Regions from separate parts of the Puerhibacterium sp. TATVAM-FAB25 genome, predicted to be linked through region 2. Evidence: predicted binding sites of a transcription regulator. Region 2 holds the regulator's gene; the other holds the start of a gene.
What was found. The regulator HspR, encoded in region 2, represses chaperone genes until heat shock. The targets are predictions, from matches to a motif close to AAGTTGAGTCNNNNNGACTCAACTT.

Region 1: clpB (ATP-dependent chaperone ClpB) is a predicted target of HspR. The motif match lies at 2,181-2,205, and genes of this name have one in related genera.

What each region holds. Positions count from the first base shown of each region.
Region 1 is NZ_JAXUAK010000007.1:66,060-73,689, reverse strand. It holds gene U5M74_RS08705 (AlkA N-terminal domain-containing protein) at 1-662, opposite strand, end outside; gene U5M74_RS08700 (alpha/beta hydrolase) at 821-1,840, opposite strand; gene U5M74_RS08695 (hypothetical protein) at 1,837-2,082, opposite strand; gene clpB (ATP-dependent chaperone ClpB) at 2,255-4,879, shown strand; gene U5M74_RS08685 (glutamate--cysteine ligase) at 5,111-6,277, shown strand; gene U5M74_RS08680 (septum formation family protein) at 6,281-6,976, opposite strand; gene U5M74_RS08675 (exodeoxyribonuclease III) at 7,039-7,630, opposite strand, start outside.
Region 2 is NZ_JAXUAK010000004.1:77,351-84,980, reverse strand. It holds gene U5M74_RS05770 (hypothetical protein) at 146-928, shown strand; gene U5M74_RS05765 (DUF1540 domain-containing protein) at 994-1,305, opposite strand; gene U5M74_RS05760 (heat shock protein transcriptional repressor HspR) at 1,480-1,926, opposite strand; gene U5M74_RS05755 (DnaJ C-terminal domain-containing protein) at 2,016-3,035, opposite strand; gene grpE (nucleotide exchange factor GrpE) at 3,134-3,802, opposite strand; gene dnaK (molecular chaperone DnaK) at 3,799-5,670, opposite strand; gene U5M74_RS05740 (alpha/beta fold hydrolase) at 5,856-6,785, shown strand; gene U5M74_RS05735 (DedA family protein) at 6,804-7,415, opposite strand; gene U5M74_RS05730 (ChaB family protein) at 7,584-7,630, shown strand, end outside.

The DNA.
Region 1 (7,630 bases), on a different contig from region 2:
GGCCGTCCCGCCCGCCGGGCGCGGGCGCGCAGCTCGCCCGGCGTCGCGGCGAAGACCTCGGCGACGGTGTCGTTGAACTGGCGGATCGAGCCGAACCCGGCGGCGAAGGCGACGTCGGCCAGCCGCAGGTCCGTGCCCACCAGCAGGGCGCGCGCCGTCTGCGCGCGCTGCGCCCGGGCGAGGGCGAGCGGCCCGGCGCCGAGCTCGGCGACCAGCAGCCGGTGCACGTGCCGGGCGCTGTAGCCGAGGCGGGCGGCGAGCCCGTCCACGCCCTCGCGGTCGACGACGCCGTCCGCCACGAGCCGCATGGCGCGCCCGGCGACGTCGCGGCGCAGGTTCCACTCCGGTGTGCCCGGTGCGGCCTCGGGCAGGCACCGCTTGCAGGCGCGGTAGCCGGCCTCGTGCGCCGCGGCCGACGTGAGGTAGAAGGTGACGTTCTGCGGCCGCGGCGTGCGCGCCGGGCAGGAGGGGCGGCAGTAGATGCCGGTGGTGCGCACGGCGGTGAAGAACTGGCCGTCGAACCGGGCGTCGCGCGCGGCGATGGCGCGGTACCGCTCGGCGAACACCGGGTCGCCGGGACCCGGGGTGCCGGGACCCGGGGTGCCGTGCGCCGGGGTGCCGTGCGCCGCCGGCGCGGGAGCCGGGACCGTGATCGCTGCCATGCCGCCATCCTGACCTGCCCCGCGGCGCGCGGGCTAGCGCCTTTCGGACACGGCGGTGGTGCGGGCCGTGGCCGCGCTCGCGTGCGCCGAGACCTGACTTGTGGCCGCCTCGGACGCGCCCGAGGCGGCCACAAGTCAGGTCTCGGCGAGAGGGCGGCTCAGCCGAGGCGCTCGGCGAGGAAGCCCAGCACCTCCGCCAGGTAGCGCTCGCGGGCGGGCGACGGGGACAGCGCCAGGTCGTGCGCGCCGCCGTCGACCTGCACGAACCGCACGTCGTCGCCGAGCCGCTGGGCGCCCGTGCGGATGTGCGCCACGTCGAGCACGGAGTCCGTGGTGAGCACGTCGGGGTGGTCCTTGGTGTGGGGGCCGGTGCGAGCCGACGCCGCCACCAGCACCGGCACGCCGACGTGCAGCCCGCGGCGCACGCGCCGCTGCGCCCGGCGCACGGACCGGAACCAGCCGGCGCGCGCCGGGAAGCCCTCGTGCGGCTTCCAGGCCAGGTCGTAGTCCCACTCGCCGCCGGTGGCGGCGTGCAGCGCCCGCCCGTAGTGCGGGTGCACGCGCCCGACGACGAGGCGCGGTGCGAACCGCCCGGCGACGTCGATCGCGCGCGTGACCGGGCCGCGCAGCAGCCAGCCCGCGTTGAGGTCGAACCACGGGCTGTTGAGCACGAGCGCGTCGAGGCGGCCGGGCCGGGCGTCGGCCCACAGCGCGGCCACCAGCCCGCCCGTCGAGTGGCCCAGGAGGGCGAGCCGCTCGTGCCCGGCGGCGCGGACGGCGGCCGTCGCGGCGTCGAGGTCCTGGGCGTGCGCCGCCACGTCGTCGACGAGGTTGGGGTCGCCGCCCCCGGCCGTGTGCGCCGCCATCGAGCGGCCGTAGCCGCGCAGGTCGACGGCGTAGAACGCGTGGCCGGCGCCGGCGAGGGTCTCGGCCGTGCGGCGCTGGAAGAAGTAGTCGACGAAGCCGTGCACGTACAGCACGGCCGTGCGGGCGGGCTGGCCGGCGGGCGCGACGGACCCGGTGTGCCGCACGAGGGTGGCCTCGGCGCCGTCGGGCAGCCGCAGCGTGCGCTGCTCGAACCCCGCGCCCAGCACGTCGGGGCGCCAGCCGTCCTCGGCCGGCCCGGTGCTCGCCACGCCGGTGCCCCCGGCGCCGGGAGCGCGCGTCGTGCCGCTCACCAGCCGCCGCCCGGCGGGTTGTCCCGGGCGCCCTCCGGCACGTTGCCCCACGGGCTCGCGCCGTGCGCGCCGGTGCCCGTCTGGTACCGCTCGGGCGAGGGGTGCGGCGGCCGCTCGCCGGCCGGCACCCGCGGAGCCTCCGTCGGCTCCCCGCGCCGCCGGCGCAGCGCGACGACCAGCGCGACGACCACCACGGCGACGACCACCAGGGTCACCACGACCCCCACCACGCTCACGCTCATCCGTGCCCCTTCCCTGCGCCGCGCTGCACGTGTGCCGACCGTAGCGGCCCGGGGAGGACGGTGTCCCTCGTCGGAGCCGCCCGAGCGGTAGCCGTGCAAAGTTGAGCGGAATAGACTCAACTTCAGCAGGGTTCCACCGAAGAGTTCCCCGTCAGTCATCCCCGGAGAGTCCATGGACACCAAGCTCACGACCATGTCGCAGCAGGCCGTGTCGGACGCCGTGCAGTCGGCGGCCGCGGCCGGCAACCCCCAGCTCGAGCCCGTGCACCTGCTGGCCGCGCTCCTGCAGCAGGAGGGCGGCGTCGCCGTCGGCCTGCTCGAGGCCGTCGGCGCGCACCCGCAGAAGATCGGGCAGAAGGTCCGCGCCGCGCTCGTCGCGCTGCCGACGGCCTCGGGCAGCGCCGTCGCGCAGCCGAGCGCGAGCCGCGCCAGCGCCGTCGTGCTCGACGTCGCGAAGAAGGAGGCGCAGGCGCTCGGCGACGAGTACGTCTCCACCGAGCACCTGCTGATCGGCATCGCCGCCGGCCAGTCCCAGGCCGCGCAGATCCTCGCCGACGCCGGCGCCTCGGCGGACGCCCTGCGCGCCGCCCTGCCCGCCGTGCGCGGCAGCTCCCGCGTCACCAGCCCCAACCCCGAGGGCACGTACAAGGCGCTCGAGCAGTACGGCACCGACCTCACCCAGCGCGCCCGCGACGGCAGGCTCGACCCGGTGATCGGCCGCGACGCCGAGATCCGCCGCGTCATCCAGGTGCTGTCCCGGCGCACCAAGAACAACCCCGTGCTCATCGGCGAGCCCGGCGTCGGCAAGACCGCCGTCGTCGAGGGCCTCGCCCAGCGCATCGTCGCCGGTGACGTGCCGGACTCGCTGCGCGGCAAGCGCCTCGTCTCGCTCGACCTGGCCAGCATGGTGGCCGGCGCCAAGTACCGCGGCGAGTTCGAGGAGCGCCTCAAGGCCGTGCTGGCCGAGATCCAGGGCTCCGACGGCGAGGTCGTCACCTTCATCGACGAGCTGCACACCGTCGTCGGCGCGGGCGCCGGCTCCGAGGGCGCCATGGACGCGGGCAACATGCTCAAGCCCATGCTCGCCCGCGGCGAGCTGCGCCTGGTCGGCGCCACCACGCTCGACGAGTACCGCGAGCGCATCGAGAAGGACCCGGCCCTGGAGCGCCGCTTCCAGCAGGTCTTCGTCGGCGAGCCCTCGGTCGAGGACACCGTCGCGATCCTGCGCGGGCTCAAGGAGCGCTACGAGGCCCACCACAAGGTGACCATCGCCGACTCGGCGCTGGTCGCGGCGGCCACGCTGTCCGACCGGTACATCTCCGGGCGCCAGCTGCCCGACAAGGCCATCGACCTGGTCGACGAGGCCGCCAGCCGGCTGCGCATGGAGCTCGACTCCTCCCCGGTGGAGGTCGACGAGCTGCAGCGCGCCGTCACGCGCCTGGAGATGGAGGAGGTCGTCCTCGCGGACTCGGAGGACGCCGGCTCCCGCGAGCGCCTCGAGCGGCTGCGGGCCGAGCTCGCCGACAAGCGCGAGGCGCTGGCGGCGCTGACCGCCCGCTGGGAGGCCGAGAAGGCCGGCCACAACCGGGTCGGCGACCTGCGCGCGCGCCTCGACGGGCTGCGCACCGACATGGAGCGCAAGCTGCGCGAGGGCGACCTCGAGGGCGCCGCGCGAATCCAGTACGGCGAGATCCCGGCGGTCGAGAAGGAGCTGGTCGAGGCCGAGCGCGCCGAGGCCTCGGCCGACGGCGACGGCGCGGCCGAGCAGGCCCCGATGATCGCCGACAAGGTCGGCGCCGACGAGATCGCCGAGGTGGTCTCCGCCTGGACCGGCATCCCGGCCGGGCGCATGCTGCAGGGCGAGACCGAGAAGCTGCTGCACATGGAGGAGGTCATCGGCGGCCGGCTCATCGGCCAGGCGAACGCCGTGCGCGCCGTCTCCGACGCGGTGCGGCGCTCGCGGGCCGGCGTCTCCGACCCCGACCGCCCCACGGGCTCGTTCCTGTTCCTCGGGCCCACCGGCGTCGGCAAGACCGAGCTGGCCAAGTCGCTGGCGGACTTCCTGTTCGACGACGAGCGCGCCATGGTGCGCATCGACATGTCGGAGTACTCCGAGAAGCACTCGGTGGCCCGGCTCGTGGGGGCGCCCCCGGGGTACGTCGGCTACGAGGAGGGCGGCCAGCTCACCGAGGCCGTCCGGCGGCGCCCGTACTCGGTCGTGCTGCTCGACGAGGTGGAGAAGGCCCACCCCGAGGTCTTCGACATCCTGCTGCAGGTGCTCGACGACGGCCGGCTGACCGACGGCCAGGGCCGCACGGTCGACTTCCGCAACGTGATCCTCGTGCTCACCTCGAACCTGGGCTCGCAGTTCCTCGTGGACCCGGCCCTGCCCGAGGAGGCCAAGCGCGAGAACGTCATGGCGGCCGTGCGCGCGGCGTTCAAGCCGGAGTTCCTCAACCGGCTCGACGACGTCGTCGTCTTCGACGCGCTGTCGCTCGACGAGCTCGGCCGGATCGTCGACCTGCAGGTCGCCGCGTTCGCCCGGCGCCTGGCCGACCGGCGGATCACGCTCGACGTGACCCCCGCCGCCCGCGAGTGGCTGGCCCTCGAGGGCTTCGACCCGGCGTACGGCGCCCGGCCGCTGCGCCGCCTGGTGCAGCGGGAGATCGGCGACCGGCTGGCCCGCCTGCTGCTGGCCGGGGAGGTGTCCGACGGCGACGCGGTCGTCGTCGACCGGCCGGTGGACCCGACGCGGGACGGGCTCGAGCTGCGGCCCGCCGAGGTCGAGGTCGCCTGAGCCGTCTCCCGGGCCGGCCTCAGGGCCGGCCGCTGGGCCGGTCCTGAGGCCGGCCGCCGGGGCGCTGACCTCCCACGACGCCGGACCGGCACGATCCCGCGGACGTCCCGCCCCGTCGTCCTCCCGCCCGCGGAGGGTGACGGGGCGGGACGTCCGTCGTCCACCGCCCTGCGAGCTCCGCCGCGGGGCCTCAGGATGGGCGGCACACCGAGAGGCGAGGGAGGCGATCGCGTGCGCACGTTCGGGGTGGAGGAAGAGCTGTTGCTGGTGGACGCCGGCACGCGCCGGCCGCTCGCCGCGGGGGAGTCGGCGGTGGCCCGCGCGGCGCACCTGACGGAGCGGGTCGCGCCGGAGCACTCCCTGACCGTGGAGCTGCAGCAGGAGCAGCTCGAGGTGGTCGGGCCCCCGTGCTCGACGCTCGCCGAGCAGCTCGCGGCGATCCGCGCGGGCCGGCGGCTCGCCGACGCCGCCGCGCAGGCGGTGGGCGGGCGCGCGGTCGCGCTCGCGAGCCCGGTCTCCGACGCGCAGCCGCACCTGGTCCCCAAGGACCGCCTCCAGCGGATCCGGCAGCACGGCGGGCTCATGGTCGCCGACCAGCTCACCTGCGGGTTCCACGTGCACGTCGCCGTGGGCGACCGCACCGAGGGCGTGGCGGTGCTCGACCGGATCCGGGTCTGGCTGCCGGTGCTGCTGGCGCTGAGCGCGAACTCCCCGTTCTGGTACGGGGCGGAGTCGGGCTTCGCCAGCTACCGCTACCAGGCGTGGTCGCGCTGGCCCACCGCCGGGCCGAGCGAGATCTACGGGTCCGCGGAGTACTACGACCGGCAGGCGCAGGCCGTGCTGCGGTCCGGGGCGCCGCTGGACGACGGGATGCTCTACTACGACGCCCGGCTCTCGGCACGCTTCCCCACCGTGGAGGTCCGGGTGGCGGACGTGTGCCTCGAGCCGCAGCACGCCGCGGTGGTCGCCGCGCTCGTCCGCGCGCTCGTGGAGGCCGCCGCCCGGCAGTGGGACGCGGGGGTCACGCCGGTCCAGGCGAGCCAGACGCAGCTGAAGGCGTGGAGCTGGTGGGCGAGCCGGTTCGGCGTCGAGGGCGACCTCGTCAGCCCGCGCACCGGCGCCCCGGCGCCGGCGGCCTCCGTCGTCGCCGAGCTGCTCGACCTGGTCCAGCCGGTCCTCGCCGAGCACGGCGAGGACGAGGAGGTGCGGCTCGTCGTGGCGGAGATCGTCACGGGCGGGTCGGGCGCGCGCCGGCAGCGGGAGGCCTTCGAGACCCGCGGCGACCTCGGCGACGTGGTCGACGCCGCCGTCCACGCCTCGATGCCGGCCCCCGCGGCGGCCGGCACGACGGCGGGCCCGGCGGCCGACGTCGACGAGCCCGCGCGCCGCGCAGGCTGACGGTCACTCCAGCAGGTCGGCCGTCCCCGGCTCGGCGGTCACGGCCAGGCACAGGCTGGTCCGGTCGCCCGCGTCCCAGCCGCCCTCGGTCGGGGTCACGACGACGAACCCGACGCCGTCGGCGTCGCGCCCCGCGCTGCCCAGCTCCTGCGGCCCGCACACCGCGGCGGCGCGCCGGGCCAGCGCCCCGGCACCCGGCCACACGGCGTCCGCGGCGGCGTCGGTGCGCCCCACCACCTGGGCGGCGTGCGGCTCGTCGCAGGGCACGGCGGTGAGGCGGTCGAGGTCGCCGTCGGGCAGGTCGCGCACGCACGAGCCGAGCACGAGCTGCACCACGTTCGCGTCCCGCGGCGCCGCCAGCGCCGCCTCGAGCGGGGCCCACGCCCGCTCCCGGGCCTGGGCGGCGCCCAGCGCGGCCCCCGTGCCGACCAGCGCCACGGCGACGACGCCGCCGGCGACCAGCAGCGCCCGACGGCGGCGGCCGCGGCGGGCCGCGGCCTGCGCGGCCGGGTCGGCGTCCGCGGGCGCGGCGGGCGCCCCGCCGGCGTGGGGGAGGCCCGACGGCGCAGCGCCGGGGGCGGTCCGGGCGCCGTCCTGGCCGGGCAGCACGACGCCCGACAGGTCCGGGACGGCCCCGACCGGCGACGGCGAGGCGAAGACGGGGCCCTCGGGCTCGCCGGAGTCCTGGCGCGACGTCATGCGCCCAACCTAGCGCCGGGAGCGGGCGCCGCCCGCCCGGCCGTCCCGCGGGAGCGGGCGGGTCAGTCGGCGAGGTCGAGGATGACCGGCACGTGGTCGCTGGCGCCCTTGCCCTTGCGCTCGTCCCGGTCGATCCGCGCGCCGGTCACGCGGGCGCGCAGCGCCGGGGAGGCCCACGTGAAGTCGATCCGCATGCCGTAGTTCCGCGGGAACGCCAGCTGCTTGTAGTCCCAGTACGTGTACGTGTGCGGCTCGGGCAGGTGCTCGCGGCTGACCTCGGTGTAGCCGGCCGCGCCGAAGGCGGCGAACGCGTCGCGCTCGGCGGGCGAGACGTGCGTGCTGCCGGCGAACGGCGCCATGTCCCACACGTCGGTGTCCAGCGGGGCCACGTTCCAGTCGCCGACGAGCGCGACCTGCGCCTGCGGGTCCTCCTCGAGCCAGCGGCCCGCCTCGGAGCGCAGCGCCTCCAGCCACGCGAGCTTGTAGGCGTAGTGCGGGTCGTCGAGCGCCCGGCCGTTCGGCACGTACAGCGACCACACGCGCACGCCGCCGCAGGTGGCGCCCAGCGCGCGGGCCTCGTGCGCGGCGTCGGGGGCGTCCCCGCCCGCCGGCGGCGCGTCCGCCCCGGCGGAGGCCTTGACGAACCCGGGCTGG
Region 2 (7,630 bases):
CGTTCGCCGTTCTCTCACGCCAGCGCCCCAGTCCCCCCATGAGGCTCGGGTCACCATATCGCGCGCAGTCCACCCGGGTGAAACCTTTCCGAGAACCCCGGGAGCGGGTGCACCCCTTGCAAGGACTGCGCAAAGATGGTGGCCCATGGGGTTCGATGCGAGGGCTGCGCGACCGCAGACCGGGGCGTCCGACGCCGCCGGCCTGCGCGACCGGTGGCGCGCCGCCAGCCTGGCCGGGGTGTGGTTGCGGCCCGGCGACTGGTACCACCCCGCGGTCGACGCCCTCGTCGAGGCGGTAGGCGAGGACCGCTGCCCCGCTGCCGCCGCCCAGCGCCTCGGCAGCGCGCGCGGCGAGGCGGGCGTCGGCATGACGGAGGCCATGGACGACGTCGCGTGCCTCTTCGGCGCGCTCGAGCGGCCGGCGGACCCCGTCGTGCTGCGCTCCCTGGCGATCGGCTGGGCCCAGGGCTACGAGTCGCTCCCGATGCGCTCCACGGTGCGCGACCCGGCGAGCGGCCTGCCCAGCGGCGAGTACCTCGGCGAGCGCCTGCGTGAGACGTACGGCGCCGCCGTGCGCCAGGGCGCCCACGCCGGCGACACCCACTGCCTGGTCGTCCTCGACGTCGCGCTCGAGGACCTCGACGCGTGGCGCCGGTCCGCCCGGGCGGCCACCGTGGGCCGCACGCTCGACCAGGTCTTCGGCGAGGGCCACCCCATGGCCGCGCTCAGCGACGGCGTCTTCGTCGTGCTGTGCCCGCGCCGGGACCACACCGCGCAGCTCGCCCAGACGCTGCGGCGCGTCGTGGAGAAGAACGCGGCGATCCTCGGGCTGGCCGAGGTGATGCGCCGCCCCACCCGCGTGTGGGTCGAGACGCTGCCGGACTCGCACCCCGCGGCGGTCTCGCTGCTGGAGCAGCTCGCCCGCTGAGCACGGCCGGCGCGTCGGCACCGACCCGGCTCCTGCGGTCCCGGCCCCGGCCCCGGCCCGACCGGTCAGCGGGTCGCCGTGTAGGTGAGGCAGTCGGCGTGGCTCGGGTCGTCCGGCCCGGCACCGACCCGGATCGACGAGGCGCCGCACTCGAGGTCGTGGTTGAACCGGCAGTCGCCGCGCTGGCAGGCCCCCACGTGGGCGATGACCTTCTCCAGCCCGCCCTTGGTGCTGAGCGGGATGAACGTGGCGCAGGCCGCGTCACCGGTGTGGCCGGCCACCGTGATGGCACCGGCGTGACAGCCGTGGTCGTGGTTGTACCCGCAGCCCTCCACCGAGCACTCGGCGACCTCGGGCATCTCCATCAGCGTGCTCATGCTCGCTCCTCGCCTCGTGGCTGCGACGACGCCGGCCCCGGGTCGCCGTGCTACCCACGATAAGAGGGAAAAGGCAATTCACGCACGCTTCTCATGCATTTTCCTCGACGAAAGAATGCGCGACCGAGGCAATAAGAGATACGCAAGAATCGTGTTGCGAAAAGCCCGGCGGCCTCAGCGCCGCGGGGACGGGCGCCACAGCACGAGCGCCCCGCTGCTGGCACGGTCGACGTCGACCCGCAGCTCCGTGCGCCGCACGCGCTGGCCACGGGGCACCACGACGACGTCGCCGGTCGTGCCGGCGGCGAAGACGCGGCGCTCGGCCTCGACCGTCTCGGCCTGGAAGGCGAGCAGCTCGGCGAGCCGGCGCTCCAGCAGCGCCACGTGCTGCTCGAGGTCGAGGATCCGCTTGATGCCGGCGAGGTTGACGCCCTCGCCCTGGGCGAGCCGCTGCACCTCGCGCAGCCGCTCGACGTCGTTGTAGGAGTACCGCCGCCCGCGCCCCACGGTGCGGCGCGGCGTGACGAGCCCCAGCCGGTCGTACTGGCGCAGGGTCTGCGGGTGCATCCCCGCCAGCTGGGCGGCCTGGGACACGGTGAGCAGCGGAGCGTCGTCGTTCATCGCGCACCTCCTGTGCCGTTGGTCGGTCCTCGGTGACGCCGCGGCCGGCCCGCCGCGACGCCTCCCCGGGGCGGCGCGGCGGGCGAGGGTCAGGGCCGGGCGGCGCGCGCGACGAGGTCGGCGCGCACGTCCTCGTGGTCGCTCTCGGCGGCGAACGCCTCCAGCGCCTGCCTGGCCTTCCTGCTGAGCTTCTGCGGCACCACCACCTGCACCGTGACGAGCAGGTCCCCGGTGCCCTTCGGCGTCGGGACGCCGCGGCCCTTGGCGCGCAGCACGCGGCCCGACGGCGTGCCCGCCGGGATCTTGAGCCGCACGGTGTCCCCGGTCAGGGTGGGCACCTCGATCTGCGCGCCGAGGGTCGCCTCGGCGAAGGTGACCGGCACGGTGACGCGCAAGTCCTGCCCCGCCAGCGTGAAGACGGGGTGCGGCTCCACGTGCACGGTGATCACCAGGTCGCCGGCGTCGCCGCCGCCCGTTCCCGGGCGGCCCTTGCCGCGGATGCGCAGCTTCTGGCCGTCGTTGACGCCGGCGGGGATGCGCGTGGTGACCTTGCGGCCCTCGACGGTGAGCTCCACCGTGGCGCCCTCGACCGCCGTGCGGAACGGCAGCGTGGTCTCGGCCGCCAGGTCGGCGCCCTTCTCGGGCGCGGTGAAGCCGGTGCGCCGGCCGCCGCCGAACCCGCCCGCGCCCGCGCCGCCGAACATCGAGCCGAGGATGTCCTCGAACCCGGCGCCGCCGCCGGAGTAGCGCACCCGCGGGCCGCCGCCCGCCGCGCCGGCGCCCGGGGCCCCGCCGCCGAACATGGCCCCGAAGATGTCCTCGAAGCCGCCGGCGCCGCCGCCGCCCGGTCCGGCCGCGAACCGCGCGCCTCCGCCCGCCATGGCGCGGATGGCGTCGTACTGCTTGCGCTGCTCGGCGTCGGACAGCACGGCGTACGCCTCGCCGATCTCCTTGAACCGCGCCTCGGCGGCCGCGTCCCCCGGGTTCTGGTCGGGGTGGTGCTGCCGCGCGAGCCTGCGGTACGCCTTCTTGATCGCGGCGTCGTCGGCATCCTTGGGGACGCCGAGCGCGGCGTAGAAGTCCTTCTCGATCCAGTCCTGACCGGTCACGACGCCTCCCTTCTGCTGATGACGCCGAGATAGAGAGGCTGTCCGCCGCGGCGGCACCAGCCGCCGCGACCTCCAGCCTCTCTATCTCGGCGCGGTGGTCACTCGGGCCCGACGACTCCCACGCGGGCCGCGCGCACGATCTTCTCGCCGATCCGGTAGCCCGGCTCGACGACGAGCTCCACCGTCGTGGCGGTGGCCTCGGCGTCGGCCCGGTGCATGAGCGCCTCGTGCACGGTCGGGTCGAACTCCTCGCCGACCGCGCCGAACCGCTCGACGCCGAACCGGGCGAGCGTCGCGTCGATCTTCTCCGCGATCGCCGCCATGGGCCCGGACAGCTCCGCGTGCTGCTTGGCGCGCTCGAGGTCGTCGAGCACCGGCAGCAGGGCGGCGAGCACGTCCTGCGTGCCCTGGGTGCGTGCGGCCTCCTGGTCGCGCAGCGCCCGGTTGCGGTAGTTGGTGAAGGCCGCCCGCTCGCGCTGGAGCGCGTCGAGGTGCTGGGCCGCGTCCGCCTTGGCCTTCTCGAGCTCGGCCGTCTCGGCGGACGGCTCGAAGTCGAGCGCCTCGAGCGGGTCGGCCGCCTGGCCGCCCTGGTCGCCCTGGCCGCCCTGGTCGCCCTGCGGCGCCCCGGCGGCGTCGGACGCCCCCTCGGCCGGCACGCGCGGCGCGCCGGAGGTGGGGTCGACCTTGCGCTTGTCCGTGAAGTGGAACGGGGTGGCCCCCGAGCCCTCCTCGGGCTCGGGGGTGCCCGTGACGTCGCGGTCCGTCACTTCTTGTCGTCCTCGTCGTCCACGATCTCGGCGTCGACGACGTCGTCGTCGGAGGCGGCACCGGCGGAGGTGCCGCCCGCCGACGCGCCCGCGTCGCCGGCCGGGGCCTGCTGGTCGGCGGAGGCGTAGAGCGCCTGGCCGATCTTCTGCGAGGAGGCGCCGAGCTTCTCGTACGCGGCCTTGACCGCGGCGGCGTCCTCGCCCTCCAGGGCGGACTTCACGGCGGCGACGTCGGCCTCGACCTCGGACACGACGTCGGCGGGGAGCTTGTCGCGGTTGTCCGCGATCTGCTTCTCCATCGAGTACGCGAAGGCCTCCGCCTGGTTGCGCGTCTCGGCGTCCTCGCGGCGCTTCTTGTCCTCCTCGGCGTGCGCCTCGGCGTCCTTGATCATCCGCTCGATGTCGTCCTTGGGGATCGCCGAGCCGCCGGTGATCGTCATCGACTGCTCCTTGCCCGTGCCGCGGTCCTTGGCGGACACGTGCACGATGCCGTTGGCGTCGATGTCGAAGGTGACCTCGATCTGCGGCACGCCACGGGGGGCCGGGGCGATGCCGGTCAGCTCGAAGGTGCCCAGCGGCTTGTTGTCGCGCGTGAACTCGCGCTCGCCCTGGAACACCTGGATCGCGACGGACGGCTGGTTGTCCTCGGCCGTCGAGAAGATCTCCGAGCGCTTGGTCGGGATGGCCGTGTTGCGCTCGATGAGCTTGGTCATCACGCCGCCCTTGGTCTCGATGCCGAGCGACAGCGGGGTGACGTCGATGAGCAGGACGTCCTTGCGGTCGCCCTTGATGACGCCGGCCTGCAGCGCGGCGCCGACGGCCACGACCTCGTCCGGGTTGACGCCCTTGTTGGGCTCCTTGCCGCCGGTCAGCTCGCGCACGACGTCGGCCACGGCGGGCATGCGGGTCGAGCCGCCGACCAGGACCACGTGGTCGATGTCGGCCACGGAGATGCCGGCGTCGCGGATGACGTTGTGGAACGGCTCCTTGGTGCGGTCGAGCAGGTCCTGCGTCATCTGCTGGAACTGGGCGCGCGTGAGCTTCTCGTCCAGGTGGACGGGCCCGTTCTCGGACATCGACAGGTACTGCATGGAGATGGTCGTCGACGTGGCCGACGACAGCTCCTTCTTGGCCTGCTCCGCGGCCTCGCGCAGACGCTGCAGCGCGATCTTGTCCTTGGACAGGTCGACGCCCGCGGTGTTCTTCACGCGGTCGATCAGCCACTCGACGATCCGGTTGTCCCAGTCGTCGCCGCCGAGGCGGTTGTCGCCCGAGGTGGCGCGCACCTGGATGGTCGAGAAGTCGTCCTCGTCCTTGCCCACCTCGAGCAGGGAGACGTCGAACGTGCCGCCACCGAGGTCGAAGACGAGGATGAGCTCGTCCTCCTTGCCGCGGTCGAGGCCGTAGGCCAGGGCCGCCGCGGTGGGCTCGTTGACGATGCGCAGCACGTTGAGGCCGGCGATCTGGCCGGCGTCCTTCGTGGCCTGGCGCTCGGCGTCGTTGAAGTACGCCGGGACCGTGACGACCGCGTCGGTGACGGGCTCGCCCAGGTACTCCTCGGCGTCGCGCTTGAGCTTGCCCAGGATGCGGGCGCTGATCTCCTGCGGCGTGTACTTCTTGTCGTCGATCTCCTGGCTCCAGCTGGTGCCCATGTGGCGCTTGACCGAGGAGATGGTGCGGTCCACGTTCGTGACCGCCTGGCGCTTGGCGACCTCACCGACGAGCACCTCGCCGGTCTTCAAGAACGCCACGACCGAGGGCGTGGTGCGCGAGCCCTCCGCGTTGGCGATGACGGTGGGGTCCCCACCCTCCAGGACGGCGACCACCGAGTTCGTGGTGCCGAGGTCGATGCCGACTGCACGTCCCATTGCGAGTTCCTCCGGACGATCGGGTTGAGTCTGCTTCGCTCAACTTAGGTCGCCGCGGCCCGAGGCGCAAGCGCGCGGCGTCGAAGTTGAGCCTGCCTGACTCAACCTTGTGATGGGGGCGGCTATTCCCGCGCGTCGAGCGGGAGCTCGGGCACGGGCCGACCGCCCGCCGCTACCGTGCCGGGGTGACCTCTCCCGGCGTGGCCGAGTACGCGGCGTTCCTCCCTCCGGCCCGGCGCGCCGGGGCCGAGGCGGAGCCGGCCAGCACGTGGTGGCGGTGGCGCGGGCACGAGGTCCACGTCCTGCGCCGGGCAGCCGGGCGGGCACCGGTGCGCGTGCTGCTCGTGCACGGCGCGGGCGGGCACGCCGCCGCGCTGTGGCCGGTCGCCTCCCTGCTCCCCGCGGAGCAGGTCGACCTCGCCGCCGTGGACCTGCCCCTCTACGGCCGGACCACCTCCGCCGACCCGGCAGCCGTGCGCTACGCGGACTGGGTCGCCCTGCTCCAGGACCTCGTCGCCGCGGAGGACGACGGCCGGCCGCTGGTGCTGCTGGGGGCCAGCATCGGCGGGATGCTCGCCCACGAGGTGGCCGCGACCACCGACCGCGTCGCCGCCGTCGTCGCGACCTGCCTGCTCGACCCGCGCGACCGGCGGGCCCGGGCGGTGATGACGCGCTTCGGGCCGCTGGGGGTCCTGGGCGGGCCGCTGGCGCGGCTGCTCCCCCGCGGGCTCGCCCGGCGGGGCATCGCCGTGTCGTGGGTCGCCGCGCTGTCGAGGATGAGCCGCGACCCCCGCCTGTCCCGGCTCTGCGCGACCGACCCGCGCGGCGGCGGCGCCAGGGTCCCGCTCGGCTTCCTCGCCTCGTACCTGACCTACCCCCACACCCCGCCCGAGCGGATGCGCACCCCGGTCGTCCTGGCGCACCCGGCTCAGGACGCGTGGACCCCGCTCGAGGTCAGCGCCCGGTGGCTCGGCCGCGTCGCGGCGCCGGCCGAGCTGGTGGTGCTGCGCGGGTGCGGGCACTTCCCCGTCGAGGAGCCCGGCCTGGAGGACCTTGTCGGCGCCGTCCTGCGCGTCGCCGAGGGCGTGCAGCGGGTTGCCGCGCACCGCGCCTGAGCGACCTGTCCCGGCGGGTCAGGCCGCGACGCGGGCGCGGCGCCGGCGTCGGGCGACCACCACGACGCCGACCGCGACGGCCAGCACCAGCACGCCGGCCAGGGCCCACGGCGACGCCGCCGCGAGGCGCACCGCCGCCCACACGGCGCCGAGGCCCACGGTGCCCCAGACGAACGCCCACGCGATGCTGCCCGGGACGGACGCGGCCACGAAGCGCGCGTACGGCATGCGCACCAGCCCGGACGCGACGAACACCGCGGTCTGCACGCCGACGGTGAGGTAGGCGGCCGTCACGGCGAGCGGGCCCCAGCGGTGCACCAGGGCGAGGCCGCGCCGGGCCGGGGGCGTGCCGAGCAGGCGGTCGACGCGGTCGACGCGGTCGACGCGGCGGCGCGCGGCGCGCGGCGCGTGACCGCGGTCGACGCCGGTCGGTCCGGCGGCGGGCTCCGCCGTCGCCCGCGGCAGGTTCCCGGCGTCGCCGGTGTGGACGATGCGCCGGGCGCCGCCCAGCACGCCGCGCCCCAGCCAGTAGAAGAGGTGCGACCGGGCCATCACGACGACGAACAGGCCGGTCACGACGGCCCAGAACGGCCACCCCGCCATGCCGTAGGCCGCCGCCACGTCTGTCACGCCACCCAGCGTACGGGCCGGTCAGCGGCGGGCGACGGCGTCGTGGCGCACGCCACGGCCGAGGCGGGCCGAGCCCCGTGCGGCGGCCCGCCCCGACGGCGCCCGCGCGGCTCGTCCTGCAAGCACCGCGGGCCTGGCGCACGGTGGTGTGCGGAAGGGAGGCCGACGATGCCGAAGACCACGAAGAAGGGTGACGCCCGCAAGGACGAGCTGCC